DNA from 4 places in the Streptomyces sp. NPDC046887 genome. Region 1 is predicted to be linked to each of the others. Evidence: riboswitches for the same ligand, from Rfam matches in the RefSeq annotation. Region 1 holds a riboswitch; each other region holds the start of a gene.
What was found. A riboswitch is a leader RNA that binds a small molecule or an ion and turns the genes downstream of it on or off. The one in region 1 is predicted to bind cobalamin.
Positions count from the first base shown of each region.

Region 2: linked by a shared signal. The riboswitch ahead of metE (5-methyltetrahydropteroyltriglutamate--homocysteine S-methyltransferase) and the one ahead of cobN (cobaltochelatase subunit CobN) in region 1 are both predicted to bind cobalamin.
Region 3: linked by a shared signal. The riboswitch ahead of ABZ945_RS03265 (ribonucleoside-diphosphate reductase subunit alpha) and the one ahead of cobN (cobaltochelatase subunit CobN) in region 1 are both predicted to bind cobalamin.
Region 4: linked by a shared signal. The riboswitch ahead of ABZ945_RS28210 (energy-coupling factor ABC transporter permease) and the one ahead of cobN (cobaltochelatase subunit CobN) in region 1 are both predicted to bind cobalamin.

Region 1 covers NZ_JBEYXH010000003.1:190,088-193,267, reverse strand. The annotation lists gene cobN (cobaltochelatase subunit CobN) at 1-2,052, opposite strand, end outside; cobalamin riboswitch at 2,090-2,224, opposite strand; gene ABZ945_RS05575 (cobalamin biosynthesis protein CobG) at 2,249-3,180, shown strand, end outside.
Region 2 covers NZ_JBEYXH010000016.1:36,453-39,632, forward strand. The annotation lists gene metE (5-methyltetrahydropteroyltriglutamate--homocysteine S-methyltransferase) at 1-1,356, opposite strand, end outside; cobalamin riboswitch at 1,544-1,692, opposite strand; gene ABZ945_RS17115 (nuclear transport factor 2 family protein) at 1,855-2,181, opposite strand; gene ABZ945_RS17120 (BTAD domain-containing putative transcriptional regulator) at 2,543-3,180, shown strand, end outside.
Region 3 covers NZ_JBEYXH010000002.1:43,798-46,977, reverse strand. The annotation lists gene ABZ945_RS03265 (ribonucleoside-diphosphate reductase subunit alpha) at 1-1,371, opposite strand, end outside; cobalamin riboswitch at 1,576-1,741, opposite strand; gene ABZ945_RS03260 (GNAT family N-acetyltransferase) at 2,347-2,847, opposite strand; gene mctP (monocarboxylate uptake permease MctP) at 2,946-3,180, opposite strand, start outside.
Region 4 covers NZ_JBEYXH010000041.1:29,127-32,306, reverse strand. The annotation lists gene cbiQ (cobalt ECF transporter T component CbiQ) at 1-95, opposite strand, end outside; gene ABZ945_RS28215 (energy-coupling factor ABC transporter substrate-binding protein) at 100-486, opposite strand; gene ABZ945_RS28210 (energy-coupling factor ABC transporter permease) at 483-1,208, opposite strand; cobalamin riboswitch at 1,237-1,472, opposite strand; gene ABZ945_RS28205 (PTS fructose transporter subunit IIA) at 1,525-1,935, opposite strand; gene dhaL (dihydroxyacetone kinase subunit DhaL) at 1,932-2,576, opposite strand; gene dhaK (dihydroxyacetone kinase subunit DhaK) at 2,582-3,180, opposite strand, start outside.

The DNA.
Region 1 (3,180 bases):
GGCGGCCTGGATCAGGGTCCAGATCTGCGCGCGGATCGCGGGCAGCTTGGACGGGTCCATGGAGGAGATCTGCGCGTACTCGTCCAGCAGCTGCTCCAGGCGTGCGATGTCGCCGTAGGAGTCGGCGCGGGCCATCGGCGGGACCAGGTGGTCGATCAGGGTGGCGTGCACGCGGCGCTTGGCCTGGGTGCCCTCACCCGGGTCGTTGACCAGGAAGGGGTAGACCAGCGGCAGGTCGCCGAGGGCGGCGTCGGGGCCGCAGGCGGCGGACAGGCCCGCGTTCTTGCCGGGCAGCCACTCCAGGTTGCCGTGCTTGCCCAGGTGGATCATGGCGTCGGCGCCGAAGCCGCCGTCCTCGGCGGGGGCGGCGATCCAGCGGTAGGCGGCCAGATAGTGGTGCGACGGCGGCAGATCGGGGTCGTGGTAGATCGCGATCGGGTTCTCGCCGAAGCCGCGCGGCGGCTGGATGACGATCAGCAGATTGCCGCGGCGCAGGGCGCCGAGCACGATATCGCCATCGGGGTCGCCCTCGGCGGTGCGGGAGCGGTCCAGGAACATCTCGCCGGGGGCCGGGCCCCAGTGCTCCTCCACCTGCTCGCGCAGCGCCGCGGGCAGGGTGGCGTACCAGCGCCGGTAGTCGGCGGCCGGGATGCGGACCGGGTTGCGGGCCATCTGCTCCTCGGTCAGCCACTCCTGATCGTGGCCGCCGGCGTCGATCAGCGCCCGGATCAGCTCGTCGCCGTCGCCGGAGACCAGCCCGGGGATCTCCTCCTCGGGCCCGAAGTCATAGCCCTCGGCGCGCAGTCGGCGCAGCAGCGCCACCGCGGAGGCGGGGGTGTCCAGGCCGACCGCGTTGCCGATCCGGGAGTGCTTGGTCGGGTACGCGGAGAGGACCAGCGCCAGCTTCTTGGCGGGGTTGGGGATGTGCCGGAGCTTGGCGTGCCGGACGGCGATCCCGGCGACCCGGGCGGCGCGCTCGGCGTCCGGCGCGTAGACCGGCAGCCCGTCCTCGTCGATCTCCTTGAAGGAGAACGGGACGGTGATCAGCCGCCCGTCGAACTCGGGCACCGCGACCTGGGTGGCGGCGTCCAGCGGGGAGAGCCCCTCGTCGTTCTCGTCCCAGGCGGCCCGGGACCCGGTCAGGCAGAGCGCCTGGAGGATCGGCACATCGAGCCCGGCCAGCGCCCCCGCGTCCCACGCCTCCTCGTCCCCGCCCGCCTGGGCCTCGGCGGGCTTGGTGCCGCCGGCCGCGAGCACGGTGGTGACCACGGCGTCGGCGGCCCCGAGGCGGTCGATCAACTCCGGCTCGGGGGCGCGGAGCGAGGCCACGTAGAGCGGGAGCGGGCGGCCCCCGGCGTCCTCGATGGCACCGCAGAGCGCGTCCACGAAGGCGGTGTTCCCGCTCATGTGGTGGGCGCGGTAGTAGAGGACGGCGATGGTCGGGCCGTCGACCGCCCTGGTGGTGCGCTCCAACACGCCCCAGGTGGGCGCGGGGGCGGGCGGTTCGAAGCCGTGGCCGGTGAGCAGCACGGTGTCGGAGAGGAAGCGGGCCAGCTGCTCCAGGTTGGCGGGGCCGCCGTGCGCGAGGTAGGCGTGCGCCTCGGCCGCCAGGCCGATCGGCACGGTGGAGGCCTCCATCAGCTGGGCGTCGGGCGCCTGCTCGCCGGTGAGCACGACCAGCGGAAGGCCGCTGTCGCGCAGCACGGCGAGCCCGTCCTCCCAGGCCCGTACGCCGCCGAGGAGGCGGACGACCACCAGCCCGGCGCCGTCCAGCAGCGCGGGCAGGTCCTCCTGCGGAAGGCGGGAGGGGTTGGCGTACCGGTACTCGACCGGGCCGCCGGCCGCGCGGGCGCTGAGCAGGTCGGTGTCGGAGTGCGAGAGGAGGAGGACCGGGGCGGGGGCCCCTTCCGGCGCGGGGGCGGCCCCCGCCGGTGCTCCCTCGGTTATCCCCGGCTGCGGCCCGGTGGGCGACACAGGCGCGTCGGGTGCGGCGGCCGCATGGGGCGCATCGGGCGCGTCGGGGGTCGTCGTCGGCTCGTCGGCGTGCGTCATCGCTGCGCTGGCCTTCCTCGGGGTGTCCGCGCCCCGGGTGGTGATGAGGACGGCGGGAGTTCCTGACTCGCCCGGACCGCCTCCGCGGCCGGACTCACAGTGGCGGGACCGCGCCGGATTTCCACCGGGCTTCCTCCCTCGGGCCCTGGGACCCTGTGCCGTCTGCATAGTAGAGGCTGCGCGTATGGTGGCCGCCATGCCGTCCAGCTCACCCAAACGCCCCGAACCGGGCGAAGGTCATATACGGACCCGCCGCTCCGGCCGCGTCCGTGACCGCGGTGACGCCTGCCCCGGGGCGCTGCGGCTGCACCGCGCCGACGACGGCGCGCTGGCCCGGCTGCGGCTGCCCACCGGTGTCCTCACCGAGCAGCAGATACGGGTGCTGGCGGACGCCGCCGACCGGCTCGGCGACGGCCATCTCTCGCTCACCTCGCGCGGCAACCTGGAGCTGCGCGGCCTCGGCGAGAGCTGCGGGCTGGAGCTGGCGGAGCTGCTGCGCGGCGCCGGACTGCTGCCGGACTCCGAGGCGCATGAGCGGATACGGAACATGGTGGTCTCGCCGTTGGCGGGCCCCCGGGTGCAGGCCGCGGCCCGCGCGTTGGACGTGCTGCTGTGCGGGGAGGCCTGGACGACCGGGCTCTCCGGGCGCTTCCTGTTCGCGGTGGACGACGGCCGGGGGGATGTGGCGGCGCTCGGCGCCGATGTGACCCTGCGGGCGGCGGCCGAGGGGGACTCCGGGACTGATGGAGACTCCAGGGCTGATGGAGACTCCAGGGCTGATGGAGACTCCAGGGCTGATGGGGACTCCAGGGCTGATGGAGACTCCGGGGCTGATAGGCACTCCAGGGCTGATAGCGGCTCCGGGGCTGATGGAGACTTCGGGGCCGGCGGGGCCTTCCTCCTCGTCGTCGCCGACCGGGCGTACGAGGTCGGCGGACCCGACGCCCCGGCCGCCGCGCTGGCCGCCGCCCGGGCCTTTCTGACCGCCGCCGAGGCCGCCGGAACCGGTGCCTGGCGGGTGGGTGAACTACCCGACGGCGGACGCGGGATGGACGTGGCCGGGGAGCTGGCCCGGGCGGGAGTGACGGCCTCCCCCGCCCCCCGGCCGGTCACCCCCTCCCCAGGCTC
Region 2 (3,180 bases), on a different contig from region 1:
GGTCTGCGGGAAGGAGCCGATGGTGGTGGTCGGCAGCTGCGGCAGACCGAGGTGGGCGCGCTGGGCGGCGGTCCGCTCGGCGTACGGCTGGGAGCGCCGCGCGTCGGCGTCGGTGACCGCGGCCGCCCGGGCCCGTACCGCCGGATCCCGGGTGATCGGGGAGCCGGCCCGGGAGGCGAGAGCGGCGCGGTTGGCGGCCAGTTCGCCCGCGATGGTGTCGGTGCCCTGGGCCAGGCCCTTGGCGAGAGTGGCGATCTCGGCGGTCTTCTGCCGGGCGAAGGCCAGCCAGCGCAGGATCTGCGGGTCGATGTCCCGCTCGGCCGCCGCGTCGATCGGCACATGGAGCAGCGAGCAGGAGGCGGAGACGTCCACCCGCTCGGCCAGGCCCAGCAGGGTGCCGAGGACGGCGAGGGACTTCTCCAGGTCGTTGACCCAGATGTTGCGGCCGTTGACCACACCGGCGACCAGCCGCTTGCCGGGCAGTCCGCCGACCGCGGCCAGGGCCTCCAGGTTGGCGGCGGCGGCCTCCGTGAAGTCCAGGGCCAGGCCCTCCACCGGCGCCTTGGCGAGCACCGGCAGCGCCGTGCCCAGGCGGTCGAAGTAGGAGGCGACCAGCAGCTGCGGGCGGTCGGTGAGGGCGCCGAGGTCGCGGTAGGCGCGCTCGGCCGCGTTCAGCTCGGCCGGGCTGCGGTCCTGCACCAGGGCGGGCTCGTCCAGCTGCACCCACTCGGCGCCCGCGGCCCGCAGATCGGCCAGCACCTCCGCGTACACCGGCAGCAGCCGGTCCAGCAGGGTGAGCGGGTCGAAGTCGGCGGCCACCCCGGGGGCGGGCTTGGCCAGCAGCAGATAGGTGACCGGGCCGACCAGCACCGGACGGGCGGTCAGCCCCAGCGTCAGCGCCTCCGTCAGCTCCGCGACCTGCTTGGTGGAGTCGGCGGTGAAGACGGTGTCCGGGCCCAGTTCGGGCACCAGATAGTGGTAGTTGGTGTCGAACCACTTGGTCATCTCCAGGGGCGCGACCTCCTGGGTGCCCCGGGCCATGGCGAAGTAGCCGTCCAGGGCGTCGGCGGCGACGGCCTCCCGGTGGCGGGCGGGCACGGCGCCGACCATCACCGTGGTGTCGAGCACCTGGTCGTAGTACGAGAAGTCGCCGGTGGGCACCTCGTGCACGCCGGCCTCGGCGAGCTGCCGCCAGTTCCCGGCGCGCAGCTCGGCGGCGGTGGCCCGGAGGGCGTCGGCGGTGACCCGGCCCTTCCAGTACCCCTCGATCGCCTTCTTGAGTTCACGGTTCCGCCCCTGGCGGGGGTAGCCGTACACGGTGGCCCGTGCTGCCGCGGCTGCGGACTTCGTGGTCACGGAGATCTCCTTCGCGAGATGGATCCCTGAGGTCCCGGAGACGGGGACGAGGACGGCGAAGGTTCGACCGACCGGGCGGGGACCGGTACGCGCGGCAAGCGCGGTCTTCCGCCTGGTATGGGGGCCGACCCTCCCTCGGGGTCACCGGGACAGCCGTACGCGGTCGTTTCGCGCACGGGCAACGGGCAGGTCTTCGGACTCGCGGGCCCGCCCTCCCCGAAGGAGGACACCTACTGGCCGTCGCTTCCCAGGCCCGGCGGGCCCAGTGCGTATGACGGCGGTCGTTCCCGCTCACCGCTGCGGGGCAGTCCCGGATTCCCACCGGGTTCCCTCTTACGACGCCTCCCGTCTGGCGGACGGGGCGAACCAGCTGCACCGGCCACCCTACGGGTCCGGTCGACCGTCCGTCCGACCGCGTCCACGATTCGGAAAGTGAGCTGGACCACTCCACCGGGTGGGTGAACCGGCTGACCAGGGGGAATCCCGCCCGGCCTGCTCCTATCGCCGTCCTGCGTGATAGCGGCGGCAGCCTCGCAGCATGCCCTCCGCCGACAGGGTGAACACATCCACGAACTCGCCCAGCCCCGGCACCAGTCGGCCCATCACCACCACGCAGTCACCCTCGGCGACGATCCGCTGGATATGGTGCCGCCCGCCGTACGGGGCGGGGTCCGGGACGGCGCCCGGCGCCCCCTCGTGCAGCAGCGAGCCGAGGCCGTCCAGATCGCCGCTGTCCAGGTAGTGGTACGCCAGTCGCACATGGTCGACACCGGAGTCCGTGACGACACGGCTGGGCGGCAGGGGCCCGGCTTGCCGGCTCTGCATGGGGCAGTCCTTTCCGTACGCCCCCCCGCCCGGCCAGGCGGAGGCACCTCCACGGTGCGCCGGAGCCGCAACCCCCCGCTATCCCCGCCCTATCCCCGGCGGCCGCGCTCGTGCGAGCAGGCCGAAACCGTTCACCATCACCGAATCCACACACCATGGACAAGTGCGGAATCCTCCGTGAAAATGAGCCAGCGCACGCTCACCGCTCCGCTGCTCGGCCGCACCGCTTCTCACCCCTGTTCCCGTGCGCCCCCGGCTGGGAGACTCATTGACTGGTTCGCCCGGCGGGGCATCCGAGACCGAGGACACCGTCGTCTTCCGTGTTCTCGGACCGTTACAGGTCATCGGGCCCGGCGGCCCCGTGCGCGTGCCGCCCGGGCGCCAGGAGGCCATCCTCGCGGCCCTGCTGCTGGAGGCGAACCGGGTCGTCAGCACCGACCACCTGGTGGACCTGATCTGGGACGACGACCCCCCGGACACCGCCCGCACCCAGGTGCAGATCTGCGTCTCCCGGCTGCGCAAGCTCCTCACCGCCGTACGGATCGACGCCGCCATCACCACCCGGCCGCCCGGCTATGTGCTGAAGACCGACGAGGACGCGGTGGACGCCGCCGTGTTCGGCCGCCGGGTCGCCGGCGCCCGGGCGTCGGAGCGCCGGGGAGCGGTCGCCGAAGCCGTCGAACTGCTGCGCTCGGCCGAGCAGTTGTGGCTCGGTGACTGCCTGGGCGGGATATCCGGCCACACCCTGCGCAGCAAGGCGCGCCAGCTGGACGAGGAGCGGCTGACCGCGACCGAGACCCGGATCGGGCTGGAACTCGACCTGGGACGCCACCACCATCTGGTCGGCGCCATCCAGCTCCTGGTGCACCAGCATCCGCTACGGGAGCGGCTGCGCGGCCAGTTGATGCTGGCCCTGTACCGCTCGGGCCGCCAGGCCGAGGCGCTGGAGGCCTACCGGGTGGGCCGCGAACTGCTGGTGGAGGAGCTGGGACTGGAGCC
Region 3 (3,180 bases), on a different contig from region 1:
CAGCCGCTCCCAGTCGATGTCCCCGTCCTTGACGAAGGCCCCGAGGTTCACCGAGCCCAGGTTGCAGACGGCCGTCTCGCCGTCGTCGGTGACCTCCAGGATCTCGGTGCACAGGTTGGAGGAGTGCACCACCGCGCCGGACTCGGCGGTCTGGTTGGCGGTCCGGTTGGAGGCGTCCTTGAAGGTCATCCAGCCGTTGCCGGTCTGCGCCAGGGTGCGCATCATCCGGCCGTACAGCTCACGCGCCGGCATGGTCTTGCGGGCCAGCCCGGCGGCCTCGGCCTTGCGGTAGGCGGCGTCGAACTCCTCGCCGTACAGGTCCACCAGCTCCGGCACATCGGCCGGGGAGAACAGCGACCAGGGCTGATCGGCGTTGACCCGGCGCATGAACTCGTCCGGGATCCAGTGCGCCAGGTTGAGGTTGTGGGTGCGCCGGGCGTCCTCGCCGGTGTTGTCCCGCAGCTCCAGGAACTCCTCGATGTCCGCGTGCCAGGTCTCCAGGTAGACCGCGGCCGCGCCCTTGCGCCGCCCGCCCTGGTTGACCGCCGCCACCGAGGCGTCCAGCGTCTTCAGGAACGGCACGATGCCGTTGGAGTGCCCGTTGGTGCCCCGGATCAGCGAACCGCGCGAGCGGATGCGGGAGTAGGCGATGCCGATGCCGCCGGCGTGCTTGGAGAGCCGGGCCACCTGGTGGTAGCGGTCGTAGATCGAGTCCAGCTCGTCGGCGGGGGAGTCCAGCAGGTAGCAGGAGGACATCTGCGGGTGCCGGGTGCCGGAGTTGAACAGCGTCGGCGAGGACGGCAGGTAGTCCAGCCGGCTCATCAGCCGGTAGAGGGAGGCCACCTCGTCCACCGCGCGTACGGAGTCGTCCTCGGCGAGGCCGGCGGCGACCCGGAGCATGAAGTGCTGCGGGGTCTCGATCACCTTGCGGGTGATCGGGTGGCGGAGGAGGTAGCGGGAGTAGAGGGTGCGCAGCCCGAAGTAGCCGAAGCGGTCGTCGGCGCCGAGGTCGACCAGCGCGTCCAGGGTGTCCGCGTGCAGTGCGGCGAACGCGGCGGTGCGGTCGGCGATCAGCCCCTCGCGGTGCCCCACCGCCACCGAGGCCGAGAACGACACCGCGCCCTGCCCGGCCGCCTCCTCGGCGATGGTCCGGGTCAGCAGCCTGGCGGCCAGCCGCGAGTACGCGGGGTCCTCGGAGATCAGCCCGGCGGCCGCCTCGGTGGCCAGCTCCCGCAGCTCCGCCTCGTCCGACCCGGCGTGCCGGCCGCGCAGCGCGGCGGCGGCGACCCGGCCGGGGTCGGTGTCGGGCAGGTCGGCGGTGAGGTCGGTCAGGGTGCGCAGCAGCGCGGTACCGGGACCGTCGGCGCTCACCCCCGCGGTCTGCTCCGGTTCCGTGACGCGTGAGGCCGGATCGGCTGGCGCGATGGTCACGTGGGGCTCTCCCTCGCTCGGCTCGGGGCCCTCGACAGGCGGGCGGCGGGAAGCGCGAGAGCGGCTTGCCCGGGCACAGGGCAGCACGGCTCGCGTCCACCGGCCCACTCCGCGAGGCCCGGACGTCTGGACACCCGGGCCGGTCGGTCCGAGTGTGCTGCCGGCAGGTCGTCGGACTCACGGCGCGCCCGGGCCGGTACGGCTTGGGGGCGCGTACCGGGGCGGAAACACACCGGTTTCACCGTTGCGGGACAGTTCCGGATTCGCACCGGATTCCCCTGCGGCGACAGCAGGAATGAGCATACATCTGGTGGGCGCTCGCGAAAGCACCCCCCAGATGTTGTGTCGGCCCGTACAAGTCGTGTCCATCCGCACACCTGTTGTGTCCGCCCCCGCCACCCTGCGGGAACAGGCCAAGGGACAGCTGGGCGACCGGCCGCGGAGGCCGGGGGCCGCGCGGGGCGGCCGGGACCGGGGCGTGGCGCGGGGCCACCCGGATGGCCCCCTCGCGGCGCCGGGAGGGCCGGGGCGGGGCCGTGTACGGGCCCGGCCGGGGCGTCGCCCGAAGTCCGGCCACAGGGCCGCCCGGGGTCCGGCCGCGGGGCAGCCCGGAGTTCGGCGGCGGGGCGGCCCGGGGTGTGGCCCGGGTCCGGCCGCGGTACCGCCCGGGGTCCGGCCGCGGCGCTGCCCGGGGTCCGGTCGGGGGGCGCCCGGGGTCTAGCCGCGGTACCGCCCGGGGTCCGGCCGGGGTGTGGCCCGGGTCTGGCCGCGGGGCAGCCCGGAGTTCGGCGGCGGTACCGCCCGGAGTTCGGCCGCGGGGCAGCTCGGGTCCTGGCCGTGGGGCGGCCCAGGTTCTGGCCGGGGTGTCGCCGGACGGCCCCCTCGCAGCCGCCCGTATGCCCCCGCCGGGGTCGTTCAGACGTCCCGGCCGTAGGTGTGCAGGGTGACACCGGGGATGGGCGCCCAGTCGCGGGCGGGGGTGCGGTCGAAGCCGACCCGGCGGTAGAGGCGCTGGGCGGCGGCCATGGCCAGGTGCGAGGAGAGCACCACCCGCCGGCAACCGGGCACCGTCCGCGCCCGGTCGACACAGGCCCGCACCAGCGCCTCGCCCGCGCCCCGGCGGCGCGCCTCCCGGTCCACCGCCAGCATCCGGATCTCCGCCTCGCCCGCCCCGGCGAGGTCCGCCCAGGCCCCCGGCCCGGCGGCCAGGGCCACCCCGCCGAGCACCCGTCCGGTGTCGTCCACGGCGACCAGCACCTCCGCGTCGGCGGCCCGGCGCGCCACATCCCGCAGCGCGACCAGGTACTCGTCGGCCTCGCCGAACTCCAGCAGCCCGTCGGCCAGGTACGCCCGCGCGGTGACCTCGCCCAGCGCGGTGTGCTCCTCGGGGCGTACCGCCCTGATGGTGATGTCCATAACCGCAAGCGTGCAGCGCGGCGGGCCGCCACGCCTCCCCGGAGGGAGGTGCGACGGCCCGCGGTAGGCGAAACGGGTGGCCCTTACGGCCTGCGGCCCTACGCGGGGGCCTTGCTCGGGTCCTTTCGGCCGTCGTCCTCGGCCTCGGGGCCGTCGACCAGCTCCGGCAGCTCGGTGGCCACGCCCGGGTCGCCCGCGTCCGCGGTGTAGTCGGAGGGCTGGGTCTCGTCCACCCCGTCCGGCGCCTTGACCGCCCGCAGCACGAAGGTGAGCACGATGGTGACCAGGGCGTTGAGCACGAAGGCGGTGAGACCGATGTAGCCGATCTCGCCG
Region 4 (3,180 bases), on a different contig from region 1:
GCGCTGAGCGTCAGACCGAAGCCCAGAACCGCCTTCTCCACCGGGTGGCGGCGGCGCCAGCGGCCGGCGTGCGCCGCCGCGTCGATCGGCAGCACCCGGTTACCCGGCAGCCCCGGTGTCCCGGGCCGCACCCGGGCCCGGGTCGGCGGCGGCCGCCGCACCCCCGGTGCCCTCGGCGGCGAGCGCCCGCGCCTCGCCCTGGCGGCGGCCGCGGCGCAGCCCGAAGTAGTACGCCAGGACACCCGCGCCCAGCGCCGCCTGGAGCGCGAACAGCGCCGACTCGACCTCGCCCGACGGCGGCTCGTACAGCGGGCTGAACCAGGGCTCGTAGTCCGGCTTCAGCTCGGTGATCGCCGTCTCGGCCTGCGCGTCGGCGCCGGCGAACGGCTCCTCCTTGTGGTCCCCGAGGCCCAGCGCCAGCGGGAGCACGGCGAGCGCCGCCACCACCAGCAGCAGCAGGGTGTTGATCTTCGCGTTGCGGCTCATCGCGCGGCCGCCTCCTTCTCCTCACCCGAGGCGCCGGCCTTGCCCGCGCCCTTGCCGGTCACCTTCGACAGCACACCGAGCCGCAGCAGTTCGCCCTTGCTGGACTGCGTCAGCAGCCGCATCACCAGCACGGTGAGCAGGCCCTCGCTGACCGCCAGCGGGATCTGGGTGAGCGCGAAGATGGAGCCGAACTTGGCCAGTGCCCCGGCGAAGCCGGTGCCCGGGTCGGGGAAGGCGAGCGCCAGCTGCACGCTGGTGACGCAGTAGGTGGACAGGTCGGCGACGAACGCGCCGAAGAAGACCGCCACCATCAGCGGCGCCCCGAAGCGGCGCAGCAGCCAGTAGGTGCCGAACCCGGCCCACGGTCCGACGATCGCCATCGAGAAGACGTTGGCGCCGAGCGTGGTCAGCCCGCCGTGTGCCAGCAGCAGCGCCTGGAACAGCAGGGTGATGGTGCCGAGCACCGCCATGATCGGTGGCCGGAACAGGATGGCGCCCAGCCCCGTACCGGTCGGATGGGAGCAACTGCCCGTCACCGACGGTATCTTGAGGGCGGACAGCACGAAGGTGAACGCCCCGGACGCACCCAGCAGGAGCGTCGACTCCGGGTTGCTCCGGACCTCGCGGGTCAGGGCGCGCACTCCGTGCACGACAAACGGAGCGGACGCGACGGCCCAGGCAGCCGCGTGCGCGGGGGGCAGATACCCCTCGGCTATATGCATGGTCGGGAGACCCTCTCCAGCACCTCGTGGATGGACAACGCGCCCTGGCCGGTCTCCTGGCTGACGGGTCATGCCGCCTCGGCTCCGCCTTCCCGGACGTGGCGGTCTCCCGCGGCGGTCCAGTGGCTTCCCGGAGGGGTTCCCCCGAGGGTGGAGCCGGACTTCCCGATCACAGTGGCGAGGGCCGCACCGGTACCGCACCGGATTTCCCGTACACCAAGGCGGTGTGACCCTAGTGCGTTGACCAGGTACATCACAACCCGCGTACCGGTGCTTCCGCCATCCCGCCGGGGTGGCGGAGGGCCACCCATGGGGGTCACTTCTTCCGGTAGCCGTACGCCTCCGCGGCCGCCGCCTCCACCGCGTCCAGGTCGCCGCCGGCCGCCGCCGTGACCACCGCCGCCACCGCCCCCTCCACGAACGGCGCGTCCACCAGCCGCGTGCCGTCGGGGAGTTCGTCGTCGGCCAGCAGGGCCTTGACCGTGAGCACCGCGCTGCCGAGGTCGGCCAGCACGGCCACCCCCGCCCCGCCGTCCACCGAGACGGCCGCCGCCGCGATCAGCTCCGTACTGGTGCCGAACCCGCCGCCCGGCAGCCCACCCGCGGGCGCCAGCGGGGTGCCCGCCCCGCCCGCCAGCCCGCGCGCCAGATCCGCGACCGACCCCGCGACCTCGGCGCTGTGCGACACCAGCACGATGCCGACCCGTCCCTCGACCCCGCCGCTCATCCCCGTCGCCCCTCTCCCTGGTCCGCTTCACCGGCCGCCTCCGCCAGCGCGGCCAGCAGCAGCGCCGCCGAGGTCGCCCCCGGGTCCTGATGGCCCTCGCTGCGCTCACCGAGATAGCTGGCCCGGCCCTTGCGCGCCCGCATCGGCACGGTCTCCGCCGCGCCCCGCGCCGCCGCCTCGGCGGCCGCCGCGTACGCCCCCGGCCCGTCCGCCGCCTGGGCCAGCGCGGCGACCGCCGGCTCCAGGGCGTCCAGCATCGTCTTGTCCCCGGCCTTCGCCCCGCCGAGCTGCCCGACCGCCGCGACCCCCGCGCCCAGCGCCTCCGCCAGCTGCCCGGGACCGACCTCCGCCGCTTCCCCGAGCGCCTTGCCGGTGCGGCGCAGCAGCGTGCCGTACAGCGGACCCGAGGCCCCGCCCACCGTGGAGATCAGCTGCCGCCCGGCCAGCGTCAGCACCGCACCCGGCGACTCGGGGGCGTCCTTCGCCAGCTCCGCCGCCACTGCGGTGAACCCCCGCTGGAGGTTCGCCCCGTGGTCGGCGTCCCCGATCGCCGCGTCCAGCTCCGTGAGCTGCCCGGCCTCCCGCTCCACCGCCGCCGCGGCGGCCGCCATCCACCGCCGGAAGGCGTCCGTGTCCAGCACCGCGCTCACCGTCCCCACCGCAGCGCCGGGGTGGACACCGGCGCGTCCCACAGCCGCAGCAGCTCCTCGTCGGCCCGGCACAGCGTCACCGAGCAGCCCGCCATGTCCAGCGAGGTGACGTAGTTGCCGGTCAGCGTGCGGGCCACCGGCACCCCGCGCTCGCCCAGCACCCGGTGCACCTCGGCGGTGAACCCGTACAACTCCAGCAGCGGGGTGGCGCCCATCCCGTTGACCAGCACCAGCACCGGTCCGCCCGGTGGCAGGTCCTCCAGCACCGCCTCCACCGCGAGGTCCGCGATCTCCCCGGAGGTCATCATCGGGCGGCGCTCCCGGCCCGGCTCGCCGTGGATGCCGATGCCCAGCTCCAGCTCCCCGGTCGGCAGGTCGAACGAGGGGCTGCCCTTGGCCGGGGTGGTCACCGAGCTCAGCGCCACCCCGAAGCTGCGCGAGCTCGCGTTGACCTGCCGCCCGATCGCCTCCACCCGCTCCAGCGGCGCCCCCTCCTCGGCCGCCGCCCCGGCGATCTTCTCCACGAACAGCGTCGCCCCGGTGCCGCGCCGCCCCGCGGTGTAGAGGCTGTCGCGGACGGCCACATCGTCGTCCA